Regions from separate parts of the Paraburkholderia sp. J7 genome, predicted to be linked through region 1. Evidence: predicted binding sites of a transcription regulator. Region 1 holds the regulator's gene; the other holds the start of a gene.
What was found. The regulator FliA, encoded in region 1, starts transcription of late flagellar genes. The targets are predictions, from matches to a motif close to CTAAAGTTTNNNNNNNNNNNGCCGNTA.
Positions count from the first base shown of each region.

Region 2: a site for FliA is predicted at 1,728-1,754, ahead of U5A58_RS19760 (DUF4088 family protein). Genes of this name have one in related genera too.

Region 1 covers NZ_CAJMYZ010000001.1:591,430-596,955, forward strand. The annotation lists gene flhF (flagellar biosynthesis protein FlhF) at 1-2,068, shown strand, start outside; partial or broken gene U5A58_RS02615 (MinD/ParA family protein) at 2,061-2,843, shown strand; gene U5A58_RS02620 (RNA polymerase sigma factor FliA) at 3,200-3,931, shown strand; gene U5A58_RS02625 (DUF1778 domain-containing protein) at 4,168-4,500, shown strand; gene U5A58_RS02630 (GNAT family N-acetyltransferase) at 4,463-4,948, shown strand; gene U5A58_RS02635 (flagellar protein FlgN) at 5,039-5,482, opposite strand.
Region 2 covers NZ_CAJMYZ010000011.1:238,120-243,645, reverse strand. The annotation lists gene U5A58_RS19765 (ATP-dependent helicase) at 1-842, shown strand, start outside; gene U5A58_RS19760 (DUF4088 family protein) at 880-1,641, opposite strand; gene U5A58_RS19755 (AzlD domain-containing protein) at 1,776-2,099, opposite strand; gene U5A58_RS19750 (AzlC family ABC transporter permease) at 2,096-2,815, opposite strand; gene U5A58_RS19745 (AraC family transcriptional regulator) at 2,964-3,878, opposite strand; gene U5A58_RS19740 (CreA family protein) at 3,907-4,383, opposite strand; tRNA gene U5A58_RS19735 (tRNA-Asn) at 4,550-4,625, opposite strand; tRNA gene U5A58_RS19730 (tRNA-Asn) at 4,695-4,770, opposite strand; gene fdxA (ferredoxin FdxA) at 4,878-5,201, opposite strand.

The sequences.
Region 1 (5,526 bases):
CGCGTTACGGCTCGTACGCGAAGCGTTGGGTGCGGACGCCGTCGTTCTGTCGAACCGCACGCTCGACGACGGCAGCGTTGAAATCGTCGCGCTCGCGGACCGCGATCTCGCGGCGATCGCGCCGGCCGATGCTGCCGCGGCGCAAGCGCTGGTTGGCTTGAGTGGCCAGGGTGGTCAAGGCGGCGCGTTCGCGCAGCCCTCCGCCATGACGCAAATGCCGCGCTCACCGCGCGCTGCGCCCGGCGCACCGGCTGCGCTCGCCGCCCCGATCGGCGCGGCGAACCCTTACGCGAGCGGCATGCCCGACGTGTTCTCATCGGTGTTCGGCGCGAGCCCGGAAGTGGGCGCCGAAAACGGCGGCGCGAATGCCGACGCCGATACGCCGGATGGCGATCACGCCGCCGACACCGCTGTCTCGCTCGGCCAGGCAACGGGCCAGGCACCGGCGGCAGCGTCCGCTGCAGGGGCGTCGCTTTCGCCTTCATCGCGCGCCGCGGCAGGCCAGCAGGCCGCGCAATCGGCGATGCCGCCGACGCTGCATGCCGCGCTGCAGGCAACGCAATCGCAGCAAACGGTGCCGCTCGCGCACTCGCCGCTGCAAATGGCGTTGCAGGCCGCAACCGAGTCGCTTGGCTCGTCCGCCTTTGCGCCATCGTTTGCGTCCATGACCCAGGCCGCGAACGCCAACGCCCCGGCCGCCGCCCGTGAAGCCGCTGCGCGCCTCGAGCAGGCCGCCGCCGCGAGCGCGAGCGATGCGTCGCGCACGATGGCCGAGTCGAACCCCTGGCTCATCGATCACGCTCGCCGTATCGCGAACCAGCAGAACGCTCCGCGCGTGCCGGGCATGACGCCCGCGGCCGCAGCGGCACGCGGTCTTGGCAATGTCGCCGATCCGGTGCTGCCGCCCGACGTGGACGCCAGCACGCCCGACTGGGCGCTCGAGGCCGCGCACGTCGCCGCGCGCCGCGCCGCGCAGCGCCTCGGCCACGGCCCGGAAGCCGCGGGTCCCGCGCCCGGCAGCCGCAACGCGCAGGGCGCCGACGCGGCCCAGACCGTGAGCGAAGCGATCCGCGCGCGCATCGAGCAGGTCGTCAACGAAACCGTGATGAACGAACTCGCCTCCATGCGCGGCATGATGGAAGAGCAGTTCGCGGGCCTCCTGTGGGGCGAACGCCAGCGCCGTAGCCCGGTGCAGGGCGCGCTCACCAAGCAGCTGTTCGCCGCGGGCTTTTCGGCGCAGCTCGTGAAGATGATGATCGACCGCCTGCCCGAAGTCGAAACCGAAGAAGCCGGCATGGAATGGCTCCAGTCGGTGCTCGAATCGAACCTGCCGGTGCTCGAAGACGAAGAGGCGCTCATGGAGCGCGGCGGCGTGTTCGCGCTGATGGGCCCGACCGGCGTGGGCAAGACCACGACCACGGCGAAGCTCGCCGCGCGCTGCGTGATGCGCTTCGGCGCGAGCAAGGTCGCGCTCCTCACCACCGACAGCTACCGTATCGGCGGCCACGAGCAACTGCGCATCTTCGGCAAGATCCTCGGCGTTTCGGTGCACGCGGTGCGCGACGGCGCGGACCTCCAGCTCGCCCTCACCGAACTCAAGAACAAGCACATCGTGCTGATCGACACGATCGGCATGAGCCAGCGCGACCGCGCCGTGGCCGACCAGATCGCCATGCTGTGCGGCGCCGGCCGCCCGGTGCAGCGCTTGCTGCTGCTCTCGGCGACCAACCACGGCGACACGCTCAACGAAGTCGTGCAGGCCTACCAGAGCGGCCCGGAAAACGCGCCGCTCACGGGCTGCATCCTCACCAAGCTCGACGAGGCGACCAATCTCGGCAGCGCGCTCGACACGGTGCTGCGCTACAAGCTGCCGGTGCATTACGTCTCGACGGGCCAGAAGGTTCCCGAGAACCTTTACGTGGCGACGCGCCGCTTCCTGATCCGCAGCGCGTTCTGCATACCGCGAGAGAGCTCGCCGTTCGTGCCGCACGAAGACGATATCCCGGCGCTGCTGTCGGCACTCTCGACGCGTTCGAATTCGCAGGCTCCCGAGGTCAGGTTTGGATAAGTTCGTAATCGATCAGGCTGAAGGGCTGCGGCGGCTCCTCGCGCGCGAAGGCTCGCGCGTGGTCGCGGTGACAGGCGGCGCGGGTTCGCCCGGCCGCACGACCGCCGTGGTCAATCTCGCGGCGGCGCTAACCGCGCAGGGTAAGGACGTGCTCGTGATCGACGAGTGCCTCGGACCCCGCTCGGTCTGCTCGCTGGTGGGCAATGTGCGCGGCGCAGGCAACTTCGCCGCCGTGATGCGCGGCGAGCGCACGCTCGACGAAGCCGTGGGGCGTCACGCGCTCGGCTTCGGCGTGCTGGCCGCCTCGCGCGACAACCGCGCGCAGTACACGTCCGCGCAACTGCAAAAAGTCATTTCGGGCCCCGCGGACATCGTATTGATCGACGCGCAGCTCGATGCCGAAGGCGCGCTCTCGCCGCTCGCCATGCACGCGCATGACGTGCTGATCGTCATGCGCATCGGTGCGCAGTCGATCACGGACGCGTATGCGTGCATGAAGCGGCTGCACTTCGCGCATGCGATCGCACAGTTCCGCGTGCTTGCGAATCATGTGGCGAACGCGAGCGACGCGCACACCGCAATCGAAAACCTCGCCGGGGTAGCGAGCCGCTACCTGAGCGTGTCGCTCGAAAGCGCCGGATGCGTCGCCGCCGATCAGCACATGGCGCAGGCGCTCAAACTCGCACGCTGCATCGTCGATGCGTTTCCCTCGACGAACGCCGCGCGAGACTTCCGGCACGTGGCCGCCGAACTGCCGCACTGGCCCATGCGACCCGCGGTTTCGGCGTGCTCGCCGGCCACGGCGCGCGCCAGCGCCGCATTCGTCCCCACGGACGAAGCACACGAAGCGGCGGGCGACGCACCCGCCGACGACCTGGACGGCGTGCCGCGAGACGGCGTCCAGCTACACGCTACGCATGCAACAAACGCCGCACACAGCGCGCTCGCCGCGAACGCCGATTCGTTCGTAGCCAGCGTGACGGGTGTGCATCCCGCACCCAACGCAACATCTGCGTCCGCACCGGCCCATGTGGGCTGGCGGACCGATACGCCCGCGCAGCGCACGTCGCCGCAGCACGTTTGACGTGCTCACGACGACGCCAATCAGGGACATGAGAAGTGGAGAGCACGATGTATAACGCTCAAGGAAAAATTTCGCAGGCCGACGTGCTTGCGAAGTACGCGCCGCTCGTCAGACGGCTCGGCTTGCAGCTCGTGGCCAAGATGCCGGCGAGCGTGGACCTCGACGACCTGATCCAGGCCGGCATGATCGGCCTGCTCGACGCGGCCAACCGCTACAAGGAAGATCAGGGCGCGCAGTTCGAGACCTACGCGAGCCAGCGCATTCGCGGCGCGATGCTCGACGAGCTGCGCAGCAACGACTGGCTGCCGCGCAGCCTGCGCCGCACCTCGCGCGAAGTGGAAAGCGCGGTGCACCAGGTGGAGCAGCGGCTCGGGCGCTCGGCGAGCGAAACGGAGATCGCCGAGCATCTGAGCATGCCGCTCGACGAATACCAGAGCATGCTGCAGGACCTGCATGGCAGCCAGCTCATCTATTACGAAGACTTCGACCGCTCCGCCGAGGACGAACCGTTCCTCGACCGCTATTGCGTCGATCACTCGGACCCGCTTTCGGCGCTGCTCGACGACAGCCTGCGCGGCGCGCTCGTCGAAGCGATCGAGCGGCTGCCCGAGCGCGAGAAGCTGCTCATGTCGCTCTACTACGAGCGCGGCATGAACCTGCGCGAAATCGGCGCGGTGATGGAGGTGAGCGAGTCGCGCGTGTGCCAGCTGCACAGCCAGGCGGTGGCGCGCTTGCGCACGCGGCTGCGCGAGATGGCGTGGGCCGGCCAGGAGACTTGAGGCGGTAGACGCCGCGCCTTGGCTGGCGTGGGCTGGGTTGCGGTGAAAGAGCCGGGGTGCGGGAGCGCTCCGGCTTTTTTGTTTGGCGGGCGGTTCGAATCACATGGTGCCAATTTGGCACCATGCGTGATATAGTGACTCCACTCCGTCAATGGAGATCGACTCGAACGAGAACCTCGGGCCGCGCATCCGCCAAACGATGTAGGCGTGCGCCAGGCCCGAAAAAAGGATGAACAATGGCTATCAACAACGGTATGGAAAACTCCAGCCGCGGGCGAATCACTGCCCGGTTGAGCGCGGAGAAACAGGAAATCCTGCAGCTTGCTGCAGACCTTTCGGGCAGCACCCTCAACCAGTTTATTGTGCAGGCCGCGCTTAGGGCCGCGGAGCAGGTTATCGAGCAGGAAGAGGTCATTCGTTCCATCCGCCTGACGATGGACGAATCGAAGCGCTTCTTCGCTTTGCTGGACGAGCCGCCGAAGCCCAATGAAGCGCTGCAGCGCGCGATGGCTCGCTTCAGGAAGAACAAGAGTGCAAACGCAGATTCGTCAGCTGAGGGAGAGCGATGACCGCAGCAGCTTCGACTGCGGCGTCGATTCGATGAGCGAATGGATTCGCCACGTAGCGAGTCAGCACCAAAAGAAGAATCTATCTCGCACTTACGTTGCTGCGGTGTCGTCCGCGCCGCGCACGATTGCGGGCTACTACGCCCTTGCGGCGACAGCGGTAGAAACGCAGGGAATGCCGGCCGCACGGCTGCCGAGGAGCGTGTCCGCAGTCCTGCTCGCCCGACTGGCGGTAGACAGGCGGCACCAGGGCCTGGGCCTTGGCGAATATCTGCTGATGCACGCACTGGATGTTGTTCTGACAACGGCGGAGTCGGTGGGCGTGCAGTGTGTTCTCGTCGACGCGCTCGATGAGAACGCAGGAGGGTTCTATCGGAAATACGGATTCGTGCCGTTCACCGATGCGCCGCGCAGACTTTTCCTGCCGGTCGCTACGATCAAGCAAGCATGAAAATCTGAAGGCGATTCGTTGCCTCAAACAAAAAAGCCGAAGCGGCAACGCTTCGGCTTTTGTCTTTGGCGAATCCCTGGTGAGCGCCGCTTACAGCCCGAACGCCGGCAGCCGCCCATCGGGACCGTACAGCATCGCGCCGTTGCCCGTTTCGCCGCGCAGGATCGAGAGCGCGCGGCGGTTATGTTCCATGCGTGTGCGGATCATCATGCCGATCGTGAGGTTCTTGCGGCGCGCGCGCTCGGTCGAACCCTTGAGCAACTCCCACTGGCTCGCGAGACGCGTGTCGCCGTCGCAGGCCATTTCGATGCCTTTGCGGCCGCCGGGGAGGCCGAGGCCTGCCAGCTGCGCGTCGCGCGCCTTTTCGAGGCCCGCGAGACGCTGCGTGAGCGTTGTCTTCTGCTCGACGATCTGCGGGAGCGCCTCCATGCCGTCGGCTGACACGAGCGCCTTTTCTTCATAGGCGAGCAGCGACGCGAACGCCTCAACCGTGGCGTGTTCGTCGATCAGTGTGGCCAACAGGGCATCTTTCATTGCAAGGCACCAAAAAAGCGAAGTTTACGCGGCGCTCGTGCGTC
Region 2 (5,526 bases), on a different contig from region 1:
TGCGCTGGGCCGAGAATCCGCTCGATCGCGTGGCGGGCTTTCGCGTGACGCAACTGCTGCCGGGCGTGGGGCCCGCCAACGCCGCGCGTCTGCTCGACCAGGTGGCCGCGTGCACGGGCGCGTATCGCGCCGCCGAGGCGCTCGCGGCTTTCGCGCCGCCGCCGCGCGCGGCCGAAGACTGGCCGGCGTTCGCGTCGCTCATCGACAGTCTCTCCATGCGCGCCACACCGTGGCCCGCCGAATTCGAGCGCGTGCGGCGCTGGTACGAGCCGCATCTCGAGCGCAATCACGAGGACGCCCAGGTGCGTCTGGCCGATTTGCTGCAAATGGAGAGCATTGCGAGCACTTACGCGTCGCGCGAGCGCTTTCTCACCGAACTCACGCTCGATCCGCCGGACGCCACGAGCGCCGAATCCGCCGATCCGCTGCTCGACGAGGACTATCTGATCCTCTCGACGATCCATTCGGCGAAAGGGCAGGAGTGGCGCAACGTGTTCGTGCTCAATGGCGTGGACGGCTGCATTCCGTCCGATCTCGGCGCGGGCAGCGACGAGGAGCTGGAGGAGGAGCGGCGGCTGCTCTATGTGGCGATGACGCGCGCGAAAGAGGATCTGCACATCGTCGTGCCGCAGCGCTTTTACGTGCACAACCAGGTGGCGTCGGGCGACCGGCACGTATGGGCCTCGCGCACGCGCTTTATCGCCGCGCCGATGCTGCCGCTATTCGAATCGCGCGCATGGCCGCCCGCGCCCGTGGCGAGCGCGCCGAGCGCGGTGGGACTCGCCGCCGCCGCGCAGGCGAAGGTCGAAATCGCCGCGAGGCTCAGGAAGATGTGGGACTAAGGGGCGCGCCTGGCGGGGCGTACTCAGCGAGGCGCGTCTAGCGCCCCTGTTCGCGCGCGGTGCCACGCTGCGGCGGCATGAAGAAGTTGCGCAGCCACGCGGCGAGGCGCGTGAAGACGTCGTCGGGCTCTTCGACGAAAATCTCGGGCTTGAGCAGGCGCAGATATTCCATGATCTGTTGCGCTTCCTGCTTCTGGAACACGCCATGCGTGACGCCGAGCCTCAAGAGCCCGCGCAGTTCACCCAGGCGCTCGCGCGCCAGGCTGCCGCTAGCCTGCTCGCAGCCAATCTTCGCTTCGTACACCCGCTGACGCAGCGACTCGGTGAGCCGCCACGCGGGCGTCTGCATCGTCTCTTCGAGCGTCTGGATGTCCTGCACGCCTGACTTGATCTGCGCTGCCAGTGGATCGATCAGCGCTTCTTCGCCCTGGGCTTCGCTCACGATGGCGGCCGCCCAGTCGCGGCACTGCTTCGAGAGTTCGTCCGGTGTCCACTCGGGCCGCGACGCAAAGCCGAAACCGAATTCGCCCGCCTGTCGCATCAGGATCGAGACGACCTCGGGGAACTCCTTGTCGAGCGTGCGCTTGGCCCATGCGTACTGGCCGCCTTGCAGGAGACGCTGGACAGCGTGCTCCGTGAGCGGCGTCATGTTGTCGAGCAGCTTCGCACGCAGGTAGTCCTCGAATTCCGGCGTGGCGAACTGCGGGTCGAGTTTGAGCGAGACGCGCAGGAACGCGTCGAAATCCTTGCGCAGCGACGCAAGCGTTTCATCCTTCAGGTTAAGGGTGATATGCCCCATTGTGGTTGCCCCGGTGTAATCCTTATCGCTTCTCGCGTGCTCTCGCCGTTCGAGCAGTGGCCTGCCAGAGCAGGCCTTGACGGGTTTAACGGCGCGCCGGGGTGAAACTTGAGCGTAAGGGGCGAGGGGGCGCTCTAGCGCAGGACGACGCCTTGCCAGAGGAAGAACACGCCGAGCCCGACCGCGATGGTGAGGAGCGGCCGCTTCGTGAGCGCGCTGACGACGATGGCCGCGAGCGCGCCGACGAGTTGCGGGTTGCGCCAGGTCAGCTCGGCGCCCTGGCCGTGCGGCGAGACCGCCATCGGCACGATGATGGCCGTGAGTACGGTGACGGGCACGAAGCCGAGCGCGGTGCGCACGAGCGGCGGGAACACCAGCCGGTCGCCGAGCACGAACACCGCCGTGCGAATGACGAGGGTGATGAGGGCCATGCCGAGAATCAGGACGATGTAGTTCATTGCCCGGCTCCTGCGGTGCGTTGGACGTTGGTGGGCTTGTGGGCGGAGTCGCTTGCGGCGCGGACGCCGCGCGAGGAACCCGGGCGCGAGAGGACGACGCCCACGACCACGCCTGCGAGCACGGCGCCGAGCAGCCCGAGCTTGTACGGCCAGCCCTGCCAGAAAAAGGCGAGCGCGCCCGCGGTCGCGGCAGCGGCGAAGTAGCGCACGGCAACTAGCTGCGGCACGACGATGGCGATGAAGGTCGCGACCATCGCGAAGTCGAGGCCGAGCGACTGCAGGCCCGGGAACGCCGCGCCGAACAGCAGGCCGGCCGCGGTCCAGAGCTGCCAGTTCAGGTACATCGAGACGCCCGAACCGAGGAAATGCCACGGCGAGACGTCGTCGCCGGGCGGATGGCGGCGGAAATGCGCCCACGCGACGGCGAAGACCTCGTCGGTGAGCAGGCCGCCGAGCACGAGACGCCAGCGCAGCGGCAGATGCGAGACATAGGGCGCGAGCGTTGCGCTGTAGAGCACGTGCCGCAGGTTCACGATGAACGTGGTGGCGAGAATGACGGCGAAGCTCGCGTGCGAGGCGATCAGCCCGAGCGCGATGAACTGCGCAGAGCCGGCGAACACGGCGAGCGACATGAACTGGCCGTGCCAGAGCGAAAGCGGGCCCGAGGTGACGAGCGTGCCGAAGATCACGCCGAACGGCGCGGCGCCGATCATCATGGGGATCGTGTCGCGCGCGCCGGCGATGAATTCGGTGAAGCGGTTGGGATGCGTGGTCAAACTGTCCTCCTGATACAAGGGGACAGCATAACGGCCGCCCGTGCGGGTGGCTTGTACGTTCTTGCGGCGCGAGGCGGCCCCGGCGCGCTCAGGACGACTGCCAGCGCCCCGGCGGCACGCCGAACATACGCCGGAAGTGCCGTGTGAAATGGCTCTGGTCGGTGAAGCCGCTTGCCGCGGCGACGTCGGCCACCGAGGCGCCTTCGCGCAACGGGCCGAGCGCGCGTTGCAGGCGCAACTGCGTGCGCCAGGCGTGCGGCGGCAGCCCGGTTGCTTGCGTGAAGAGCCGCGTGGCGTGAAACGGCGAGAGGCCGACTGCGTGGGCGAGATCGGCTACGCGCAACGGCATGGCGAGATCGGCGGCGAGGAGCGCCTTCATCGTTTCCACACGCGGATCGTTCGGGCCGTGTCTGAGCGCCGCCTCGCGCGTGCGGCCGTAGCGCGTGAGCAGCGTCGAGAGCGCGTCGAGCAGTGCACCTTCTACGGCGAGCAGATCGGAGCGCTGCGCATCGGAATCTGCGGAAAGCGCCGCCAAGCCGGCGCTCGTGCTGGATTGCGCAACGGCTGCGGCGCGCCGCCAGTCGGCGTCGGCTTCGAGCAGACGGTGTGCGCGCGAGAGCCGATGCGCGAGATCGAGATCGTGGATCACCTCCGTGTCGAACCACGGCAGCGGCTGCGCGCGCCCCGCGATTTCGCCGGCGAGATCGTGCAGGAAGTCGATCGGCACGTACATCACCCGATAGCTCCAGCCTTCTTCGGCGGCGCGCGAGCCCGTGTGCAGCTCGCCGGGATTGATGACCGGCACGCTGCCCGTTTCGGCGACGTGCTGCGCGCCGCGATAGCGATAGCATTCGGCGCCGCCCTCGATCACGGGGATCGTGTACGCCTCGTGCCAGTGGGGCGCGAACGTATGTTCGTTGTATTCGGCCGTGACGAGATCCGCGCCGGGCAGAAGCGGCGTGCGCCAATAGCGGGCGGAATCTCGAAAACGGGAATCGGTCATGGTGAGGGATCCGGCTCAGATCCCCAGTTTAGCGCAGAGGAATCGTCGTGCCCGCCGGCACCGGTACGGCCGTGACGCTGTTCTTGGCGCTGCCGCTCACCACCCGGTCGCTGTAGGTCAGATAGACGAGCGCGTTGCGCTTCGCGTCGACCACGCGCACGACGTGCAACGTCTTGAACAGGAACGACATGCGCTCGTTGAAGACGTCGTCTTGCTGCTTGAGCGGGCCTGTGAACGAGATCGGCCCGACCTGACGGCACGCGATCGACGCCTCGGTCGGATCTTCCGCAATGCCGAGCGTGCCCTTCACGCCGCCCGTGCGTGCACGGGAGACATAGCAGGTGACGCCTTGCACCTGCGGATCGTCGTAGGCTTCGACGACGACTTTGTCGGAACCGGTCACGCGGAAGTTGGTGTTCACGCTGCCGATCTGTTCGGCGTGGGCAGCGGCCGAGGCGACGAGGCTCGCGCCGGCGAGGAGGGCGGTGAGGCGGGCGGATTTCATGCGGATTCCCGAAGATGACGAATCGACATTATCGGGGAGGGTGGGGAGTGTCAGGGTGAGACTGCGAAGGCATTCGGCTGCACTGACGATGCAGCCTTGCTGTATGCGCAACTCGCGCAGCAAAAGAAAAAGGGGTTGCGTGCAAACACGCAACCCCTCGATATTTTGGCTCCCCGACCTGGGCTCGAACCAGGGACCTACGGATTAACAGTCCGGCGCTCTACCGACTGAGCTATCGGGGAACAGCAATACAGCTACAACTCTTTACGTCATAAAAAAGCCCGTTGTGATTAACGGGCTTTTGCGAATCTTGGCTCCCCGACCTGGGCTCGAACCAGGGACCTACGGATTAACAGTCCGGCGCTCTACCGACTGAGCTATCGGGGATCAACAAAAGCAGAGAACGAGATTCTATGGGGTATGGCTAGACCTGTCAATACCCCGTCGCTATCTCTTTAAGGGCAATCCGCGATCAGCGTGCGATTAACGTGCAATCAGCGTGCGAGAAGCGCGAGCTTGTCCTTCACGTCCTTGAATTCGTCGGCTTCCGGCAGCGGTGCCTTGGTCTTGGTGATGCTCGGCCAGTTCTTGGCGAGGTCAGCGTTCAGCTCGATGAACGATTGCTGGTCGCCAGGCACGTCTTCCTCGGCGTAGATGGCGTTCACCGGGCATTCCGCAACGCACACGGCGCAGTCGATGCACTCGTCCGGGTCGATCGCGAGGAAGTTGGGACCTTCGCGAAAGCAGTCCACCGGGCACACATCGACGCAGTCGGTATAGCGGCACTTGATGCAGCTTTCGGTCACAACGTGAGTCATTCAGGCAGCTCCTGCAAGCTTTTTGTATCGGGGGATGGCGGTTCGCCAAAGGCGCTATTGTAACTGATGAGGAATTACCCCAACCACAGGCCCGCAACCGTCCTTATATCGTTTCGTGATTAGTTTATATGATGGGGTGATCCGCACCGTTTTACCCCCTGCGAGCAAGGGGACGTGCCGGCGGGCACGTGGGGCGCGCAGGCATTCGGGTAACATGGGCGCACCGCTGGCGCTCGCCGCCCGGAGCCGCTGCGAGGCATCTGCCGCGCAGCGAGTCCGGTTCCCGCTTCGCGGGCGCTATCCGATTGCAGTCCGGCTGGCCCAT